4 regions of the Dickeya dadantii NCPPB 898 genome follow, and region 4 is predicted to be linked to each of the others. Evidence: predicted binding sites of a transcription regulator. Region 4 holds the regulator's gene; each other region holds the start of a gene.
What was found. Region 4 encodes LexA, which represses DNA repair genes until DNA is damaged. Its sites were predicted from a motif close to TNCTGTATGTACATACAGNA; they were not measured.
Positions count from the first base shown of each region.

Region 1: the regulator LexA is predicted to act here: its motif matches at 2,750-2,769, upstream of dinB (DNA polymerase IV).
Region 2: the regulator LexA is predicted to act here: its motif matches at 1,260-1,279, upstream of mutH (DNA mismatch repair endonuclease MutH).
Region 3: the regulator LexA is predicted to act here: its motif matches at 2,201-2,220, upstream of uvrA (excinuclease ABC subunit UvrA).

Region 1 covers NZ_CM001976.1:3,692,887-3,697,950, reverse strand. The annotation lists gene fadE (acyl-CoA dehydrogenase FadE) at 1-4, opposite strand, end outside; gene lpcA (D-sedoheptulose 7-phosphate isomerase) at 366-947, shown strand; gene DDA898_RS16665 (class II glutamine amidotransferase) at 1,009-1,776, shown strand; gene dpaA (peptidoglycan meso-diaminopimelic acid protein amidase) at 1,747-2,472, opposite strand; gene dinB (DNA polymerase IV) at 2,783-3,841, shown strand; gene pepD (beta-Ala-His dipeptidase) at 3,936-5,064, opposite strand, start outside.
Region 2 covers NZ_CM001976.1:1,032,196-1,037,259, reverse strand. The annotation lists gene ptsP (phosphoenolpyruvate--protein phosphotransferase) at 1-211, opposite strand, end outside; gene rppH (RNA pyrophosphohydrolase) at 226-753, opposite strand; gene mutH (DNA mismatch repair endonuclease MutH) at 1,527-2,213, shown strand; gene DDA898_RS05105 (TerC family protein) at 2,312-3,028, shown strand; gene DDA898_RS05100 (YgdI/YgdR family lipoprotein) at 3,182-3,400, shown strand; gene DDA898_RS05095 (NADP(H)-dependent aldo-keto reductase) at 3,614-4,654, shown strand; gene DDA898_RS05090 (autotransporter domain-containing protein) at 4,726-5,064, opposite strand, start outside.
Region 3 covers NZ_CM001976.1:3,923,687-3,928,750, reverse strand. The annotation lists gene DDA898_RS21820 (hypothetical protein) at 1-432, opposite strand, end outside; gene DDA898_RS17675 (Rossmann-fold NAD(P)-binding domain-containing protein) at 612-845, shown strand; gene DDA898_RS17670 (flavin reductase family protein) at 880-1,458, shown strand; gene ssb1 (single-stranded DNA-binding protein SSB1) at 1,519-2,064, opposite strand; gene uvrA (excinuclease ABC subunit UvrA) at 2,320-5,064, shown strand, end outside.
Region 4 covers NZ_CM001976.1:584,669-589,732, forward strand. The annotation lists gene plsB (glycerol-3-phosphate 1-O-acyltransferase PlsB) at 1-1,315, opposite strand, end outside; gene DDA898_RS03150 (diacylglycerol kinase) at 1,444-1,809, shown strand; gene lexA (transcriptional repressor LexA) at 1,919-2,530, shown strand; gene zur (zinc uptake transcriptional repressor Zur) at 2,823-3,332, opposite strand; gene DDA898_RS03165 (pirin family protein) at 3,579-4,283, opposite strand; gene DDA898_RS03170 (LysR family transcriptional regulator) at 4,393-5,064, shown strand, end outside.

The sequences.
Region 1 (5,064 bases), 1.7 Mb from region 4:
CCATGGTTTTATTCTCCAGTCCGTATAATCAGTTCACGCTTCGTGGTCTGACCTGTTGGTATAATGTGGTTTTAGTTCAGTGAAATGTTTTTATCAATTTCTTCACAACATAATTACAACTTGACTCACAAAGTCACACTCGAACGAGAGTGCTGACGCGCGATGCCGCCGTTTGGCAATTGTCTGCTTCTCGTGGTTTGGGCGATCCGCTACACTGCACGGCAGCACAGGTTATGTCCCTTCATGGTTGGTCCCGCTGGCGTCGTTGGTATCGCTGGCGCTGCCTGACAACGCCGCTTGCAGCGGCCGTGCATCATCAAGGGACACAGCCTAAATATCATGATGTCATTGAATGAGAGGATTCCATGTACCAGGACTTAATCCGTAATGAGCTGAAAGAAGCGGCGTCCACGCTGAATGCATTTTTAAGTGATGATGCCAATATTCAGGCGATTCAGGATGCGGCCGTTTTACTGGCGGATGCCTTCAAGGCGGGCGGAAAGGTGATCTCCTGCGGCAACGGCGGCTCTCACTGTGATGCCATGCATTTCGCGGAAGAACTGACCGGCCGTTATCGCGAAAACCGCCCCGGCTACCCGGCTATCGCCATTTCCGACCCGAGTCACCTGTCCTGCGTCAGCAACGATTTCGGCTATGACTTCGTGTTCTCCCGCTATGTGGAATCGCTGGGGCGTGAAGGGGATGTGCTGCTCGGCATTTCCACCTCCGGCAATTCCGGCAATATTATCAAGGCGATCAGCGCTGCGCGCGCCAAGCGAATGAAAGTGATTACGCTGACCGGCAAGGACGGAGGCAAGATGGCGGGCACCGCGGATGTGGAAATTCGCGTGCCGCACTTCGGTTACGCCGACCGCATTCAGGAAGTACACATCAAGGCGATCCACATTCTGATTCAATTGATTGAAAAAGAAATGGCCGGCAACTGATCGCCGGTCATCGCACACAGCAGCTAAAGGAATCAAACGCCGTTAATTAAAGGAACCGGACATGTGTGAACTGCTTGGGATGAGCGCCAACGTCCCAACGGATATCTGTTTCAGTTTTACCGGCCTGATGCAGCGGGGCGGCCGAACCGGGCCGCACCGCGATGGTTGGGGAATTACCTTCTACGAAGGCAACGGCTGCCGTACCTTCAAGGATCCGCTGCCCAGCTTCAACTCGCCGATTGCCGAACTGGTGCAGAACTATCCCATCAAGTCCTGCGCGGTGGTTTCTCATATCCGTCAGGCCAATCGCGGCGCAGTGGCGCTGGAAAACACCCACCCGTTTACCCGCGAACTATGGGGCCGAAACTGGACCTTTGCCCATAACGGTCAGCTCAAAGGGTATCGCCGTCTGAAAACCGGCCATTTTCGTCCGGTCGGGGAAACCGACAGCGAATACGCTTTTTGCTGGCTGCTGTATCAACTGTCGCAGCGTTATCCGCGCACGCCGTCCAACTGGCCGGCGGTGTTTCGTTATATCGCCACGCTGGCGGATCAACTGCGCAAAAAGGGCGTGTTCAACATGCTGCTGTCGGATGGGCAGTTCGTGATGGGATTCAGCTCGACCAAACTGCACTGGATTACCCGGCGGGCGCCGTTTGGCAAGGCGACTTTGTTGGATGATGATGTGGAAATCGACTTTCAGCAGCAGACCACACCCAACGATGTGGTCACAGTGCTGGCGACTCAGCCGTTGACCGGCAACGAAACCTGGCACCCAATTATGCCAGGAGAATTCGTCTTATTTTGTTTTGGCGAGCGTGTAATTTGATTCAGGCTGGCCGACGGGCGCGGGCTGATTAACTACGTACTGCCCGTTGAGCACCGACACCGCCGGCGGCTGGTGGGTTCTATTGAAGTAGGCATAACCGGGCTGCAGCTGACTCCAGAATTTGTAATAAGTGGAGCGGCTGTGGCGCTTCATGTTCTGCTCGTTCATGCGGAACGGGTAGATCGCTAATTCCACTTTCTGCTGCCCGTTGCGCAGCGCTTTCTCCACGTAAGTGTAAATCTCTGCGATATATTGGTTGGTCATGGCATAGCAGCCGATAGACACGCACTCGCCGTGGATCATCAGGTAACGGCCGGAATAGCCGTGCGCGCGATCGTATTCGTTCGGGAAGCCCACATTGATGGCGCGGTAATAATGGCTGTCGGGTTTCAGTTGTTTCAAATCAACCTGATAAAACCCTTCCGGACTTTTAAAATCGCCTTCGGTCATTTTGGGGCCAAGGCCGCCGGAATATTTACAGATCGGGTAACTTTGCACCAGCTTGTACTCGTTGCCGGTTCTGGCGTAAAGCTCCAGGATCCGTTCTTCCTTGAAGATCTGAATATAAACCGGTGATCCTGCCACCTGCTGTTTCATTTCTGTCGTCGCCGGCGACACCTGATTGGCGTAGCTATTGCTGATGGCGACGGAAGGCAAAACAAATAACATCGCAAGCGAAAGCGCGACTTTGTGCATTGTGAATCCTGATTGCTGGAGCGGTTATTTTATTTGATACGGTGTGTGGCGGTGACGCCCCGCATTCCCTTATCTGTCAGGCTTTGTCCTGCCATTAGGCTATGCCCCATAGCGAGGGATAGTCTGATGTCAAGTCGCGCAACCACATTATCACCGTATCTGTTTTATTCAGGAAGGAAAAAAGAATAAAAAATCGGACTATTCCGGCCAATAGCGTCCGCCGCCCATTTGATGCGGTAGCGCCGCGTAAGCGAAGGTGTTGCCTGTTGTAAAATGAATCTGTATATTTATACAGTGATTTGGAGGGGCGATGCGCAAGATCATTCATGTCGATATGGATTGCTTTTACGCCGCAATAGAGATGCGGGATAATCCGCGCCTGCGTGATATTCCGCTGGCGATTGGCGGCAGCGCCGATCGGCGTGGCGTGATCTGCACCGCCAACTATCCGGCCCGCCGTTATGGCGTACACAGCGCCATGGCTACCGCCACCGCGTTGCGGCTCTGCCCCCATCTGACGCTGTTGCCCGGCCGTATGGAGGTGTACAAGGCCGCCTCCTACCAGATTCGGGAGATCTTTTCCCGCTACACCTCGCTGATTGAGCCGCTGTCGCTGGATGAGGCTTATCTCGATGTGACCGACAGCCCGCACTGCGGCGGTTCCGCCACCTTGATGGCGCAGGAAATTCGCCAGACGATTGCCAATGAACTGCACCTGACCGCGTCGGCCGGCGTCGCGCCAATCAAGTTTCTCGCGAAGGTCGCCTCCGAACAGAACAAACCCAACGGGCAGTATGTGATTTCACCGGCGCAAATGGAGGCATTCCTGCTGGCGCTGCCGCTGGAAAAAATCCCCGGCGTCGGCAAGGTGACCGCCAAACGGCTGGCGGAGTGCGGGCTGAACACCTGCGCCGACGTTCGCCGCTATGCGCTGGCCGAACTGTTGCGGGAATTCGGCAAGTTCGGCCGGGTGCTGTGGGAACGCTGCCACGGTATTGATGAGCGCCAGGTATCGCCGGATCGCCTGCGTAAATCGGTCGGCGTTGAGAAAACGCTGGCGCAGGATATTCACGACTGGACCGCCTGCGAAGCGTTGATTGAACGATTGTACGATGAGCTGGAGCTGCGCCTGCGGCGCGTTCGCCCGGATCTGCATATTGCCCGGCAGGGCGTAAAACTGAAATTCGACGATTTTCGCCAGACGACGCAGGAGCATGTCTGGCCGGTGCTGAATAAACCGGATTTGCTGAAGCTGGCGCGGGAGAGTTGGGAGCAGAGACGCGAAGCGCGAGGGGTGCGGCTGGTGGGGTTGCATGTCTCGCTGATTGACCCGCAACTTGAACGGCAACTGGTGTTGCAGTGGGATTGACGTCGTCGTCGTGATGTTGCCGTGGAATTGACGTGTTACGGCGAAAAGGGCGGTATCTGGTGATGCCCGACGGCGCGGGCATCACCGGCGTGAGTTACGCGCGTTCCGGAATGGCTTTCAGCAGCGCGGTCAGCAGCTTCCAGTACTGGCCGACGCTGGCGATATGAACCTGTTCATCCGGTGAGTGCGGACCGGTGATGGTCGGCCCAATGGAAACCATATCCATGTCCGGATACGGTTTCTTGAACAAACCACACTCCAGCCCGGCGTGGATCACCATGATGTTGGGGGTTTTGTCGAACAGCTTCTGGTAGGTTTCACGCACCAGATGCATCACCGGCGACTTGGCATCCGGCTGCCAGCCGGGGTAACCGCCTTTGGCCTGGGTGTCGGCGCCCGCCAGTTGACCCAGCGAGGTGAGCATGCTCACCACGTAGTCTTTGCCGCTGTCGACCAGCGAACGAATCAGGCAGTGAATTTCCGCCTGCGTATCGGTCATGCCGACCACGCCCACGTTCAGCGAGGTTTCCACCACGCCTTTCACGTCGTCGCTCATGCGGATCACACCGTTCGGCGTGCTGTTCAGCAGGGCGATGAAGCGGTCGCGGCTGGCGGCGGTCAGCGCCGCTGCCGTGCTGTCCGTCGCTTCCAGCAGCAGGGTAATATTTTTTTCCACCGCGGCGAGTTCGTGCTTCAGCACGGCCAGATAGGCTTGCGCCGTCGCCTTCAGGGCCTCGGCTTTATCGGCTGATACCGCCAGGGTGACGGCGCCTTCGCGCGGAATGGCGTTGCGCAGCGTACCGCCGTGCAGGTCGATGACGCGCAGGTCCAGTTCTGCCGCGTGCTGGGCCAGAAAACGGGCCAGCAGTTTGTTGACGTTGCCCAGCCCCAGGTGGATGTCGCAGCCGGAGTGGCCGCCTTTCAGCCCTTTGATGACCAGTTTCAGCGTCTGATAACCGGCCGGGACAGCCTCGCGTTGCAACGGCAGACGAGTCAGAAAATCAATACCGCCGGCGCAGCCCATGTAAATTTCGCCTTCCTCTTCGGAATCGGTATTGATCAGGATGTCGCCCTGTAGCCAGTTGGGTTGCAGGCCGAACGCGCCGTCCATGCCGGCTTCTTCCGTCATGGTCAGCAACACTTCCAGCGGCCCGTGCTCCACGCTGTCGTCAGACAGCACCGCCAGCGCCGAGGCCATGCCGATGCCGTTGTCCGCGCCCAGC
Region 2 (5,064 bases), 450 kb from region 4:
CGAACGCCAGCGTAATGGTGCGGCCGCGCGGCTTTTTCAGCCCGCGCGTCGCCATCAGGTAATAACATTGACGATCGTGATCGGCCAAATAGATGGAACAGACTTCGGTATCCATCGCCAGACAGGTTTCATTCACCAGAATATCCAACGCATCACTCAGCCGGGCCGCGGCCGCAACCTTTTCAATAATTTCTCGCAGTCGCGTGAGCATCATGATGTGTCGGATTATCCTCGTTTTCGTCTGGTTCCTGATGATATTCGGGTAACCGAATTCTCCTGTAGCTGCATCACGGCGATGACAAACTCCTTCATCACCTTTCGATAAACGTCACGTTTGAACGACACCACCTGGCGCACCGGATACCAGTAGCTCACCCAGCGCCACCCGTCGAATTCCGGGGTGCCGCTGCTTTGCATGTTGATGTCTGATTCATTACACATTAACTGTAGCAGAAACCATTTTTGCTTTTGGCCGATACATACCGGTTTTGTATCCCAACGCACCAAACGTTTTGGCAATTTATAGCGTAACCAGCTTCGGGTGGAAGCCAAGATACGAACGTCCTTTTTCCGCAGCCCCACCTCCTCGAACAGTTCGCGGTACATCGCTTGTTCCGCGCTTTCTCCGGGGTTGATTCCCCCTTGAGGAAACTGCCAGGAGTGCTGGCCGTAGCGACGGGCCCACAATACCTGACCCTGCCGATTACAAATTACAATACCAACATTCGGGCGGTAGCCATCATCGTCGATCACCGGACTACCTCGATAAACTAGAATGCAAAGATGACTCGATTGTTTCACACTCCTGACAGACGGTAAACTCCCGCTTTACATCCCTTTTATTGATGCCGCTTCCGGCGATCGCACCGGACATCGACGGCTTGAGCCGCCGCCTCGTCACTCCCGCGCATCTCTGATAAAACGCCGTTAACCCACAGATAGGATCGAAGTTATAAACATTCATGCGGCAATTCCGCTGGTTTATTCACTTTTTCTGTGGACATCTTTGTGAAGAACATCATGAAAAAGTGCGTAAAACTCATTTAACCCTTCACGCGGCCGTGATCTCCACCACTAAATTGCTATTCCCTTTCAACCAATTACCCTGTCTTTCCACGACTTCTCCACCGCCTGACGCGGCACGATTCCGCCGTGGTTTTCGGAATGGCGAAAGATCGCACTACGCCGGTTTTATCCACAGGCAAGCGCCGAAATCCAGCCAAAAAATCAGCAAAACCAGCAAAAGCACCACCCGTCAAGGCTGTAAATCAAAACAGTGATCCCGAGTTATCCCGGTTATCCCAAAAAAACTGTGGATAACATAGTGTAAAATCCTGTTCATTGCCGGTGTCTTGTCATGAACAAAAATCGGCAGCGCATTTTTCCCTGTGAAGAGTGGGAAAAAAATCATAAAAGAATCATGCTATTATTATTTTTCAGCCGAATAACCGACTGCCTGACGTTATCCTCCGTTATGGCTGTACTTTTTTTAATCACCCTTGTTATCAGTAACGGATAAGCAATCCATGCAGACACCCACTCCCCACCAGAACCCGCCGGACAGTGAACAAGCCCTGTTGCTGCGGGCGCAGGCGCTGGCCGGCTATTCGCTGGCGGAATTGGCCCGAATCGCCCAACTGCCGCTGCCTGCCAACCTTAAACGAGACAAAGGGTGGATCGGCGTGCTGCTGGAGCGTTTTCTGGGCGCCAGCGCCGGCAGCAAGCCGGAGCAGGATTTCCCCGATATCGGCATTGAGCTGAAAACCATCCCGGTGGATGAACAGGGTCGGCCGCTGGAAACCACCTTTGTCTGCGTAGCGCCGCTAACCGGCAACAGCGGCGTGACCTGGGAAAGCAGCCATGTGCGCCACAAGCTGACCAAAGTGCTGTGGATTCCGGTGGAGGGTTCGCGTCCTATCCCGCTGGGAGAACGCCGTATCGGCGCGCCATTGTTATGGAGCCCCAGCCCGGAGGAAGAGCGGCAGTTACGCCAGGACTGGGAAGAGCTGATGGATTTGATCGTGCTGGGCAAAGTGGAAAGCATCACCGCTCGTCACGGCGAGGTGTTGCAGCTACGCCCCAAGGCCGCCAACAGCCGGGCGCTGACCGAAGCGATTGGCGAACATGGGCAGCCGATTCTGACGCTGCCGCGCGGTTTTTATCTGAAGAAAACCTTTACTACACCGTTACTGGCCCGGCATTTTCTGCTGTAATGCCCACCGGGCAGGGCATAGCCTAAATCCTCTTGCCTGCACGGTAGCGGGCCAGAGATAATAGTTGTTTACGTTTCGTTTAAGGATGCATTGAGATAATGTTCGATTGGATCGCAGACCCTAACGCATGGCTGGCGCTGGGGACACTCACCATATTGGAAATCGTGCTGGGCATAGACAACATCATCTTTTTGTCGCTGGTTGTCGCCAAGCTCCCCAAACATCAGCAGAACAAAGCCCGCCGTATCGGCCTGATGGGCGCCATGCTGATGCGCCTCGGCCTGCTGGCGTCCATCGCCTGGGTTATCAGACTCACCAATCCGCTGTTTAGCGTTTTCGGGCAGGAAGTTTCCGCCCGCGACCTGATTCTGTTCCTCGGCGGCCTGTTCCTGATCTGGAAATCCAGCAAGGAAATCCACGAAACCATCGAAGGCGGTGCGGAAGACCACACCTCGCAGGTGCATTCCTTCTTTGGCGCCATCGTACAGATTATGCTGCTGGACATCATCTTCAGCCTGGATTCGGTGATTACCGCCGTGGGCCTGTCCGACCATCTGTTTATTATGATGGCGGCAGTAGTGATTGCCGTCGGCGTCATGATGTTTTCCGCCCGCCCCATCGGCGAATTTGTCGATCGTCACCCGTCGGTGAAAATGCTGGCGTTGTCGTTCCTGATTCTGGTCGGCTTTACGCTGATTCTGGAAAGCGTCGATATCCACGTACCGAAAGGCTACATCTACTTCGCCATGTTCTTCTCCATGTCAGTGGAGGCGCTGAACCTGATCCGCGGCAAGAAATCGGTCAAAAAACACTAATTCCCCCACGGGAAACGGCCAGCGTGCCGTTTCCCGCCCCATCCTTACGTATCTTTTTAATTTTTTTACCATAAATCCTAACCTCGCTCGGACGATGCTTTGCTAGACTCAAAAGACGTTCAGTTTTTTTGCTAAATAACAGGTAAATTCAGCATGCGATTTCGGATAAAAACCGCCATTGCCCTGACTTTTGTCGTCCTGCTCTCCGGCTGCTCCAACCACTATGTTATCGCCACCAAAGACGGCCAGATGCTACTGACCAAGGGAAAACCGACGCTGGATCCGGCTACCGGCCTGCTCAGTTATACTGATGAAGAAGGCGTAAAACACCAGATCAACAACGACAACATTTCCCAGGTGATTGAACGCTAAAGCGGCTATTCGCGTCAGCCGGGCCAGATTCGGGGATGTTGTTCGGCCCCGCCATCCCCATCGCTTCCCCAGCCAGGGGGAAAATCGTTTTTCCCGCATTAATGCCCGGCTTTCCCGCACAAAGAGTCTTCCCCCCTCGTCACGGCTTGGTTATAGTCGAAAATACGGTGCCGTCGCACCCGCGTTACTCAGAAGAATAAAAAGGACACTGCAATGCTCTATCACCGTATTCCCCACAGCAGTTTGGAAGTCAGTACGCTGGGTCTGGGCACCATGACCTTTGGCGAACAGAACAGCGAAGCGGATGCCCACGCCCAGTTGGATCTTGCGGTTGCCGCCGGCGTTAATCTGATTGATACCGCGGAAATCTATCCGGTTCCGCCACGTTCGGAAACGCAGGGGCTGACGGAAAGCTATATCGGTTCCTGGCTGAAAAGCCGCGGCGGGCGCGAAAAACTGATCATCGCCAGCAAAGTCGCCGGGCCGGTGCGCGGCAACGATAACAGCCTGCGCCCGCAGCAGGCGCTGGATCGCAAGAATATCCGCGCCGCGCTGGACGACAGCCTCAAGCGCCTGAACACCGACTACATCGATCTGTATCAGTTGCACTGGCCGCAGCGCCAGACCAACAGCTTCGGCAAACTGAGCTATCAGTACACCAGCGAAAAACCGGCCGTCACGCTGCTGGAAACGCTGGAAGCGCTGAACGAACAGGTGCGAGCTGGCAAGATCCGCTATATCGGTGTGTCGAACGAAACCCCGTGGGGGGTGATGCGCTATCTGCAACTGGCGGAAAAACACGACCTGCCGCGCATCGTCTCGATCCAGAATCCCTATAGCCTGCTGAATCGCAGCTTCGAGGTCGGTCTGGCGGAAATCAGCCAGCATGAAGGGGTTGAGCTGCTGGCCTACTCGCCGCTGGCGTTTGGCACATTGACGGGCAAATACCTAAACGGCGCCAAACCGGCCGGCGCACGCAATACGCTGTTTAGCCGCTTTGTGCGCTACTCGGCGCCTCATACCCAGCAGGCCATCGCTGAATACGTGGCGCTGGCGCAAAAACACGGACTGGATCCGGCGCAGATGGCGCTGGCGTTTGTGCGTCAGCAGCCGTTTGTCGCCAGCACCCTGCTCGGCGCCACCACGCTGGAACAATTAAAGACGAATCTGGGCAGCCTTGACCTGACGCTCGGCGAAGACGTGCTGACAGAACTGGAAGCCATCCACCGTCGTTTTACCATTCCTGCGCCCTGACCTCGCAACGCGCCTTCCCCGCCGGGAAGGCGCGCCTGCTCAGAACGTCATGCCGTCAGAATGCCATACTGTCAGAACGCCATACTGAACAGTGCCTGCGCGCTGTCGTCTTTCACCCGGGTTGCGCGATCGCCCTGATACCCCAGCGACAGGTGGACATTACGGGAGAAGTCCACCGCGACGCCCGCCCGCATCAATCGGGTATTATCCGCCAGCGGCAGGCCTTCGGTAGTAAAGGCATCGCCGCCGGAAACAAAGCGCAGCCGAACCTGATTGTCGTCGCGGATTAAACGACGCTGATAGCCGATATCCCCGTACAACGATACCGGCAGGCGTGACAATGGCCGTACTTTCAGGCGCAGGCCGCCGGTGGCAAAGGCGGTGTGGGTGGTGTCCTTATCATACGCCAG
Region 3 (5,064 bases), 1.5 Mb from region 4:
AAATGTTGCATTTTGGACGGTGAATTGAGCGTTGAGCCAGTTTCTAAATACTACCGGATCTGCGGTAATAAAAAGTGGCTGAAAATAAGGTATGAGCTCCAGGTCGGTAGGCTCCCTGTTGATATTTGGATTGGCATCTTTCCATTTCTGTATTGCCTCTGGAGCCAGTTCGAACTGGGATTGCAGGTTTTTTCCCCAACAGCCTCCATGGCCCTTGGCTTTAACAGCGACTACAATGTTGTTGCCGATCAACGCTTTCATCCGATTGATCAGCGTTATTCCACTGTCGCCAAATTGATAGGCATGGGCACCGACCTTACTGCCATTATTCAGGATGCAAGTGATCGACATACAACTGGACAAAGAGGGATAGTGTATTCCCTCTCCGGCGGCCGCAGCCCTTACCTCATTTTCTTGAATTTCTACAGCCATATACTTTCTCCTATGTGGTATTACTAAGAAGGTTTCGTCCCCATAAAGAGTACATAAAAAGCGGTAGTAAACTTGGTAAAAATCCCGGAATGTTCAGGTAAAGTGATGCAGGTAAAATTAAGTTCTCCATCTGTGCACCATAACGACAAATATATACCGCTAAATAGGAAGAATAAGTCATGAAATTATTACTAGCGGGAGTAACCGGGCTGGTCGGCCATCAGGTGTTATTAAAAGCGCTGGCAGAGTCGCGTATTAGCGTATTATCGGCCCATGACAAATTGATCGCGCCGCAGGTGAATTTTGAACAATTACCGGAAGACGCCGGCGGGTGGCAGGTGGATGCGTTGCTGGAGGCGGTGTTGAACCCCTGTGCCGGTGTGCGGAGGATTACCGCTGAGCATCTGGTGTAAAGTTAAGGGCAACATGCATAACGCAGGAGTCAATATGAATAGCGCGATTTCACCGGTTGAACTGGCAAAAGCCTATCGACTGGTTAACCACGGGCCGACGGTGCTGGTGTCGGCCTGTCATGACGGCGTGGAGGATGTGATGGCGGCGGCCTGGTGCTGTGCGCTGGATTTCGCACCGCCCAAGCTGACCGTGGTACTGGATAAGGCGACCAAAACACGTGAGCTGCTGGAAAACAGCGGCTATTTTGCCATTCAGGTGCCGACGGCGGCGCAACTGGAACTGACCAATCAGGTCGGCAGCATCAGCCTGCGGGATAATCCGGACAAGCTGGCACGCTGCCAGGTGGAACTGTTTCGCACCGGCGAATCGGATGTTCCGCTGGTTGCCGGTTGCGCCGCCTGGCTGCTGTGCAAACTGATTCCTGAATCCCACAACCAGCAAACTTACGACCTGTTTATCGGCGAGGTCATCGGCGCCTGGGCGGATTCTCACGTATTCCGCGACGGTCACTGGCATTTTGAAGACACCGACCCGCAATGGCGCAGCCTGCACCATGTGGCGGGCGGGCACTACTACGCCATCGGCGATGCGCTGGATGCGAAAGAATCGTGACTATAAAGCAACGCCCTGCTAGAGCAGGGCGTTGTGGGGAGGGGAAGGTGATGACGCTTATCAGAACGGAATGTCGTCATCAAAATCCATCGGCGGCTCGTTGCTCGGCATCGGCGCGCTTTGCTGCGGACGGGACTGACCGCCGCCGCTGAACTGGTTAGCTTGCTGCGGCTGTTGCGGCTGACCCCAACCGCCTTGCTGCGGATTGCCGCCCGCGTTGTTGCCCATGCCGCCGCCGGCCGGAGCGCCGCCGCCTGTGCGACCGCCCAGCATCTGCATGCTGCCGGAGATATCGACTACCACTTCGGTGGTGTAGCGATCCTGGCCGCCCTGATCCTGCCATTTGCGGGTGCGCAGCTGGCCTTCGATATATACCTGAGAGCCTTTGCGCAGGTATTCACCGGCGATTTCCGCCAGCTTGCCGTACAGCGCCACGCGGTGCCACTCGGTGCGTTCTTTCTGCTCGCCGGTCTGCTTGTCGCGCCAGCTGTCCGACGTGGCCAGAGTCAGGTTAGCGACTGCGCCGCCGTTCGGCATGTAACGGACTTCCGGGTCCTGACCCAGATTCCCGATAAGAATCACTTTATTAACGCCTCTGCTGGCCATGTTGGTGTCTCCTGATCAATCACTTTTTAAAGTTTAAGCGAAGAATTCTAGCATGTCAGTGCCACAGATTATACCGGTGTGAGAGTCGCGAGCCAGCTCCGGTCTTTTTTCCTGCGTTGCCGTTGTTGCAATCGGATACTGGATATCCATTCAGTTTATTTTGTGCCATAATCGGCCGTTTCTATTGGTTTCCTTTCATACGTGATGTCGTACGGAAAGGATGAAAGAACAGCGTCTATTGCGGGAAAAGTGTGCATGGATAAGATCGAAATTCGTGGTGCCCGTACCCATAACCTGAAGAATATCAACCTGATTATTCCACGCGATAAACTGATCGTCGTGACGGGGTTATCCGGTTCTGGCAAATCCTCGCTGGCGTTCGATACGCTGTATGCCGAAGGGCAGCGTCGTTATGTGGAGTCGCTGTCGGCCTACGCCCGCCAGTTCCTGTCGCTGATGGAAAAGCCGGATGTGGACCACATCGAAGGGTTGTCGCCCGCCATTTCCATCGAGCAGAAATCCACGTCGCACAACCCGCGTTCCACCGTCGGCACCATCACCGAAATCCACGATTACCTCCGTCTGCTGTTCGCCCGCGTCGGCGAGCCGCGCTGTCCGGAACACGATATTCCGCTTGATGCCCAGACCGTCAGCCAGATGGTGGACAACGTCTTGTCGCAGCCGGAAGGCAAGCGGCTGATGCTGCTGGCGCCGATCGTTAAAGAGCGCAAGGGCGAGCACACCAAAACGCTGGAAAACCTGGCGACGCAGGGCTACATCCGCGCCCGCATCGACGGTGAAGTGTGCGACCTGTCGGACCCGCCGAAGCTGGAGTTGCAGAAAAAACACACCATCGAAGTAGTGGTGGACCGGTTTAAAGTGCGCAACGATTTGGCGCAGCGTCTGGCCGAGTCGTTTGAAACCGCGCTGGAGCTGTCCGGCGGCACCGCCGTGGTGGCGGACATGGACGACCCGAACGCGCCTGAGCTGGTGTTCTCCGCCAACTTCGCCTGCCCGGTGTGCGGCTATAGCATGCATGAACTGGAGCCCCGGCTGTTTTCATTCAACAACCCGGCGGGCGCCTGCCCGACCTGCGACGGGCTTGGCGTGCAACAGTTTTTCGATCCGGCGCGCGTGGTGCAGAACGGCGAGCTGTCGCTGGCCGGCGGCGCTATTCGCGGCTGGGATCGCCGTAACTTCTATTATTTCCAGATGCTGCGCTCGCTGGCGGATCATTACCAATTCGACGTTGAAGCGCCGTTCGATAGCCTTAGCCCGGCGGTTCAGAAGGTCATTCTGTACGGCTCCGGCAAGGAAAATATCGAGTTCAAGTACATCAACGATCGCGGCGATACCTCGGTGCGCCGCCATCCGTTCGAAGGGGTGCTCAACAATATGGAGCGCCGCTACAAAGAAACCGAATCGACCGCGGTGCGCGAGGAACTGGCGAAGTTCATCAGCAACCGGCCGTGCGCCAGCTGTGGCGGCACCCGCCTGCGTGAAGAGGCGCGTCACGTCTATGTGGAACAGACTACGCTGCCGCAGATTGCCGACATGAGCATCGGCCACGCGATGGATTTTTTCCACAACATCAAGCTGAGCGGCCAGCGGGCGAAGATCGCCGAAAAAGTATTGAAGGAAATCGGCGACCGCCTGCGCTTTCTGGTTAACGTCGGCCTGAATTACCTGTCGCTGTCGCGCTCGGCGGAGACGTTGTCCGGCGGCGAGGCGCAGCGTATTCGTCTGGCCAGCCAGATCGGCGCCGGCCTGGTCGGCGTGATGTACGTGCTGGACGAACCGTCTATCGGCCTGCACCAGCGCGACAACGAGCGCCTGCTGGAGACGCTGATCCACCTGCGTAATCTCGGCAACACGGTGATTGTGGTGGAACACGATGAAGACGCCATCCGCGCCGCCGATCACATCATCGACATCGGCCCCGGCGCGGGCGTTCACGGCGGGCAGGTGATCGCCGAAGGGACCGCCGCGCAGATCATGGCGGAGCCGGAATCGCTGACCGGCCAGTTCCTGAGCGGCGCGCGCAAAATCGAGATCCCGGCGCAGCGCATACCGGCGGATCCGGGTAAAGTCCTCAAGCTGATTGGCGCACGCGGCAACAATCTGAAAGACGTCACCCTGACCCTGCCGGTCGGGTTGTTCACCTGCATTACCGGGGTGTCCGGTTCCGGCAAGTCGACGCTGATCAACGATACCCTGTTCCCGATAGCCCAGCGCCAGCTCAACGGCGGCGAGCTGAACGAACCGGCGCCGTACCGCGATATTCAGGGGCTGGAGCATTTCGACAAAGTGATCGATATCGATCAAAGCCCGATCGGCCGTACACCGCGCTCGAATCCGGCCACCTACACCGGCGTGTTCACGCCGATCCGCGAGTTGTTCGCCGGCGTGCCGGAAGCGCGCAGCCGCGGTTATAACCCCGGCCGTTTCAGCTTTAACGTGCGCGGCGGGCGTTGCGAAGCCTGTCAGGGCGATGGCGTGATCAAGGTGGAAATGCACTTCCTGCCGGATATTTACGTCCCCTGCGATCAGTGCAAAGGCAAACGCTATAACCGCGAGACGCTGGAGATCAAATACAAAGGCAAGAGCATCCACGAAGTGCTGGAGATGACTATCGAGGAAGCGCGCGAGTTCTTCGACGCCATTCCGGCGCTGGCGCGTAAACTGCAAACGCTGATCGATGTCGGTTTGTCCTACATCAGGTTGGGGCAATCGGCCACCACCTTGTCCGGCGGCGAGGCGCAGCGCGTGAAGCTGGCGCGTGAGCTGTCGAAACGCGGCACCGGGCAGACGCTCTATATTCTGGACGAACCCACCACCGGCCTGCACTTTGCCGATATCCAGCAACTGCTGGCGGTACTGCATCAGTTGCGCGATCAGGGCAACACCATTGTGGTGATCGAACACAATCTGGACGTGATCAAAACCGCGGACTGGATCGTGGATCTGGGGCCGGAGGGTGGCAGCGGCGGCGGCGAGATT
Region 4 (5,064 bases):
CTTTAGCGTAGGTGCCGACTTCCATCACGTGTTCGTAGCCAATGTAAATCGGCACCAGCGTGATCTGGCGGGTACCGCCGCGCAGCATCGCCTGAATGGTCATCGCCAGCGTGCCGGTCTTCGGCTCCAGCAAACGGCCGGTGCGGGAACGGCCGCCTTCGACGAAGTACTCCACCGAATAGCCGCGGGTAAACAGCTCGCCCAGATACTCGCGGAACAGAGTGGAATAGAGCTTGTTGCCTTTGAAGGTCCGGCGGATGAAAAAGGCGCCGAGACGACGGAAGATCGGGCCGGCCGGCCAGAAGTTAAGGTTAATGCCGGCGGCGATGTGCGGCGGCACCAAGCCCTGATGGTAGAGCACGTAGGAGAGCAGCAGATAGTCCATGTGGCTGCGATGGCAGGGAACATAGACGATTTCATGCCCGTCCTGCGCCAACTGGCGTACCCGTTCGGCATTATGCACGTTGATGCCCTGGTACAGACGATTCCAGGTCCAGCTCAGCACCCGGTCGGATAGCCTGACGGCTTCATAGGAGAAGTCGGCGGCGATCTCTTCCAGCAGCGTGATGGCGTTCTGCTGTGCCTTGTCGTGGGAAATCTTTTTGACCCGTGCTTCATCATCAATCGCTTTGGCGATGGCGCGGGAAGACAGCAGCTTGTTGAACAACTCCTGACGAACCGGCAAACGCGGTCCGACGGCCGCCAGCCGCAAACGGGAGAAGTGCATACGTGCTACGCGCGCCAGCTTGTGGGCGATGGTTTTGTCGGTGCCGTGTTCGGTCGCCATGTAACGCAGCGAGACGGGAACGGAAAAGCGCACAAAACTGTCGCGACCGAGCCACAGAACGGCGAAGAATTTCTCTATGCCGTTGAGCAACCGCAGATGCGGCGTGTCCTGATTCTGCCCCTCGCGGCCGGGGGAGCGGCCGAACATGACCGACACCGGCACCATCTGTATATCGAGTTCCGGATTGTTGCGATGCAGATCCAGATAGTCGTGAAACAGCTTTATCGACTGCTGTTTGGGCACGTAATAACGGAACAGGCGTGGGCCGTCATTGACAAATACGTAACTCGGCAGAATTTTGCCGTCGATCTGCAGCGGCTGCAACGGATCGGGCAGACTGAGCTCCAGACATTTGGTGCGCAGCGTCAGCAGGTCTGCCTTGGAGTTGTAGGGCAGCACATAGAAGATCGGTCGCGCCGGATCCAGACGTTGTTCGTTAACGGGATCCTGTGGGATAACTTTACTCTTTACCAAGAGTTTTAGTGGGAAATTCAGTAGTTTATAGTAGATTCTACGCCAACCTGACATAACAACCAGAAGCCTCTTGTTAGCAATGCGGGCCAAGGATACCAGAAACCCGGCAGGATATCTGTGGTGATGAGACCATGACGACGCGTTAAAATTGCGGCCAATGACAAATTAAAGGTGGAGTAAGCATGAACAAAACAACCGGGATAACCCGCATCATCAAAGCGGCGGGTTATTCGCTGCAAGGGTTGCAACAGGCATGGCGGCATGAGGCCGCATTTCGCCAGGAATCACTACTCACGCTTGCCGCCATTATTATTGCCTGCTGGCTGCCGGTTGCAATGGTGGAGCGGCTGTTGTTGATCGGTTCCGTGGTGCTGATCGTGCTGTTTGAGCTGGTCAATAGCGCTATTGAAGCGGTGGTGGATCGAATCGGCATGGATTACCACGAATTGTCCGGCCGGGCGAAGGACATTGGCTCGGCGGCGGTATTTGTCGCCTGTTTGCTGGCGGCGGGAGTATGGGGAGCGATACTGTGGAACCGTTTTGCGTGACGCTTTGCATAATCGCAGAAAAATCCGCGCAATAGCGATATCGCGGTTCCCATCGGCACTTTCCCTGTATATACTCACAGCGAAACTGTATAAACAACCAGGGGGCGGAATGAAAGCGCTAACTACCAGACAACAGCAGGTTTATGATCTGATTCGCGATCATATTTCACAAACCGGTATGCCGCCCACCCGGGCCGAAATCGCCAGTCAGCTTGGCTTCCGTTCGCCGAATGCGGCTGAGGAACACCTCAAGGCGCTGGCGCGCAAAGGCGTCATTGAGATCGTTACCGGCGCTTCCCGCGGTATTCGCCTGTTGATGGAAGAAGAAGATCAGGGATTGCCGCTGATTGGCCGCGTCGCCGCCGGCGAACCGTTGCTGGCTCAGCAGCACATCGAATGCCACTATCAGGTCGACCCGGCGATGTTCAAGCCTAGCGCCGATTTCCTGCTGCGGGTCAGCGGAATGTCGATGAAGGATATCGGTATTCTGGACGGCGACCTGCTGGCGGTGCATAAAACGCAGGATGTGCGCAACGGCCAGGTGGTGGTGGCGCGTATTGAAGATGAAGTAACGGTCAAACGATTGAAAAAGCAGGGCAATGTTGTGCAACTGCTGGCGGAAAACAAAGAATTCGCGCCGATCGTTGTCGATCTGCGCGAGCAAAATTTCTCCATTGAAGGATTGGCGGTTGGCGTGATCCGCAACAGCGACTGGAGCTAACGCCCCTGCTTTAGTCCGCTTTTGATGGATGTAGGCTTCCGCCCATGCAGGTGTTCAGCTTGTCTGGATGAACACCTGTACCGTCCGGTACTTTGATGGTCCGGGCCGAACGTAGTGCATAAGTGGTGTATGAATTGAGGGAAGCGTGACGTATTCAGGACGAATAACGTATTCAGAAAGAATATGTGTTTAGAAAGCGTCACGTATTTTGAAAGAGTACGTATTTCGAAATAGTACGTATTTTAAACGAGTACGTATTTCGACAGAGTAGTGTGAAGCAACGGCTTCACACTCAGCGTTTCTTCACCAGTATGCTGTGATCATGATTACAGCTGTCCCGATGCTCGCAGGACTCCACCTTCTGGCATTCGCCACACAAACCGTGGGCTTCTACCACACTATGACGCAGGGCGAAACCTGACTGTTTCGCCAACTGGTGCAGCGTTTCCTCAACGCCTTCCGTCTGGCGTTCCGTCACCAGCCCGCAGCGGTCGCAGATAAACAATGCCGAAGTATGGCTATGCTCTTCGAAATGATGGCACAGCACATAGCTGTTGGTGGACTCTACCTTGTGGATAAAACCTTGTTCCAGTAGAAAATCCAGCGCGCGATAAACGGTGGGCGGCTTGGCCTGAGGCTCGGAAACGCGAAGCAAATCCAGCAGATCATACGCGCTGATCGCACCGGGTTGCTGGGCCATTAAGCGCAATACTTCCTGACGCTGGGGCGTCAGACGCACATTGCGTTGCTGGCAAAGCTGTTCAGCCTGGGCAACAAGTTTGTCCGGATTGGTTGAATCCATTGCAGTAACCCTGAAGCGAGTGTGAAATCATGGCGGCATCTTACCATGACTGAATAAAAACGCCGAGATGGCTGCCGCAAGGTTGCGCTGGGCCTGCTCTCGTTACACCGCATGGCTGACAATTGATTTTCTTTATAGCGAATTCCCGGCCGCGCCTGGCCTGATTCGTGGCGCTGGCTCTGCCCTGAAAGGTGGCTATCAGGGCGTAAGGAAATAGACGTGGCGGGTCCTGGCGTGAGCGCCAGCCTAGACAACCAGGTCGATCAGCAATGCCCGTGTGGCGGTTTCCGCCCGAATGATAAGGCTGTTTTCCTGCTGGACAAACGCACCGTCACCGCAGCGCAATACGTTGTGAATCGCAGCGCTATTGCCGTTGATGCTGCTGGTGCCGTGAATCGATTGCAGGTAGGCGCGGTTGCCGTTTAGCGTCAGGTTGTGCTGCTCGCCAGCCGCCAGATCCAGATGGTGAATCCAAACCTGCTGGCGCAAATGGAAGGCGTCGGCCGACTCATCCGGCGATGCCAGCAACTGGTAAGGCTGGTCTTTCAGCGTTAACCGCTGCAAACACTGGTTTTCCCGCGTTGGACAGGCGTCCAGCCACAGTTGCAGCCGGGTCAGCGGCGTGTTGTCGCCGATATTGTGTTCGCTGTAGCTGACGTTGGGCTGGGCGGCCAGCAGCAAGGCTTCACCCGCTCTGGCGCGAGTATGGTTGCCGTTGCTGTCGCGATATTCCGCTTCGCCCTGCAACAGGATGTTCAGAATATCGACGCGCGGATAGGTTCGTGGCTGAAAAGAGGCACCCGGGGCCAGTACTTCCTGATTGAGCACCCGCAGCGAGGCGAAACCCAGTAGATCAGGATCAAAGTAATGACCGAAAGAAAAGGTGTAACGTGCCTGCAACCAGCCATAGTCAGCCTGGCCGCACTGTTCTGCTGCTCTGCTAATGATCATGGTATTCGACCCTGAGAATTATTGATAAAGCGATAGTAATTGTCTGGACGATGGATTGTTAGCCAGTTAATCTGGTCGGTACGTTCAAAAATCCTGAATGAGTGAAGAAATGGCAAAAGAACGGGCATTAACACTAGAAGCTTTACGGGTCATGGACGCCATCGATCGCCGGGGAAGTTTTGCTGCCGCTGCAGATGAACTGGGGCGGGTTCCGTCCGCTCTGAGTTATACCATGCAGAAACTGGAAGATGAACTGGATGTGGTGCTGTTCGACCGTTCAGGCCATCGCACCAAATTCACCAATGTTGGGCGAATGCTGCTGGAGCGCGGGCGAATTCTGCTGGAAGCTGCCGACAAGCTGACTACGGATGCCGAAGCGCTGGCGCGAGGATGGGAAACCCACCTGACCATCGTGGTGGAAGCGCTGGTGCCGACCGAGCGCTTTTTTCCGCTGCTGGACAAGCTATCGCTCAAGGCCAATACCCAGGTGTCGTTATTGACCGAAGTGCTGGCCGGGGCGTGGGAACGGCTGGAGCAGGGGCGGGCGGATATCGTTGTCGCGCCGGACATGCACTTCCGCTCATCTTCGGAAATCAATACCCGTAAACTTTATTCAATGAAGAACGTATACGTGGCCAGCCCGGACCATCCGATTCACGACGAACCGGAGCCGCTGTCTGAGGTTACGCGTATCAAATATCGCGGCATCGCGATTGCCGATACCGCCCGCGAGCGCCCGGTGCTGACGGTACAGCTACTGGATAAACAGCCGCGTTTGACC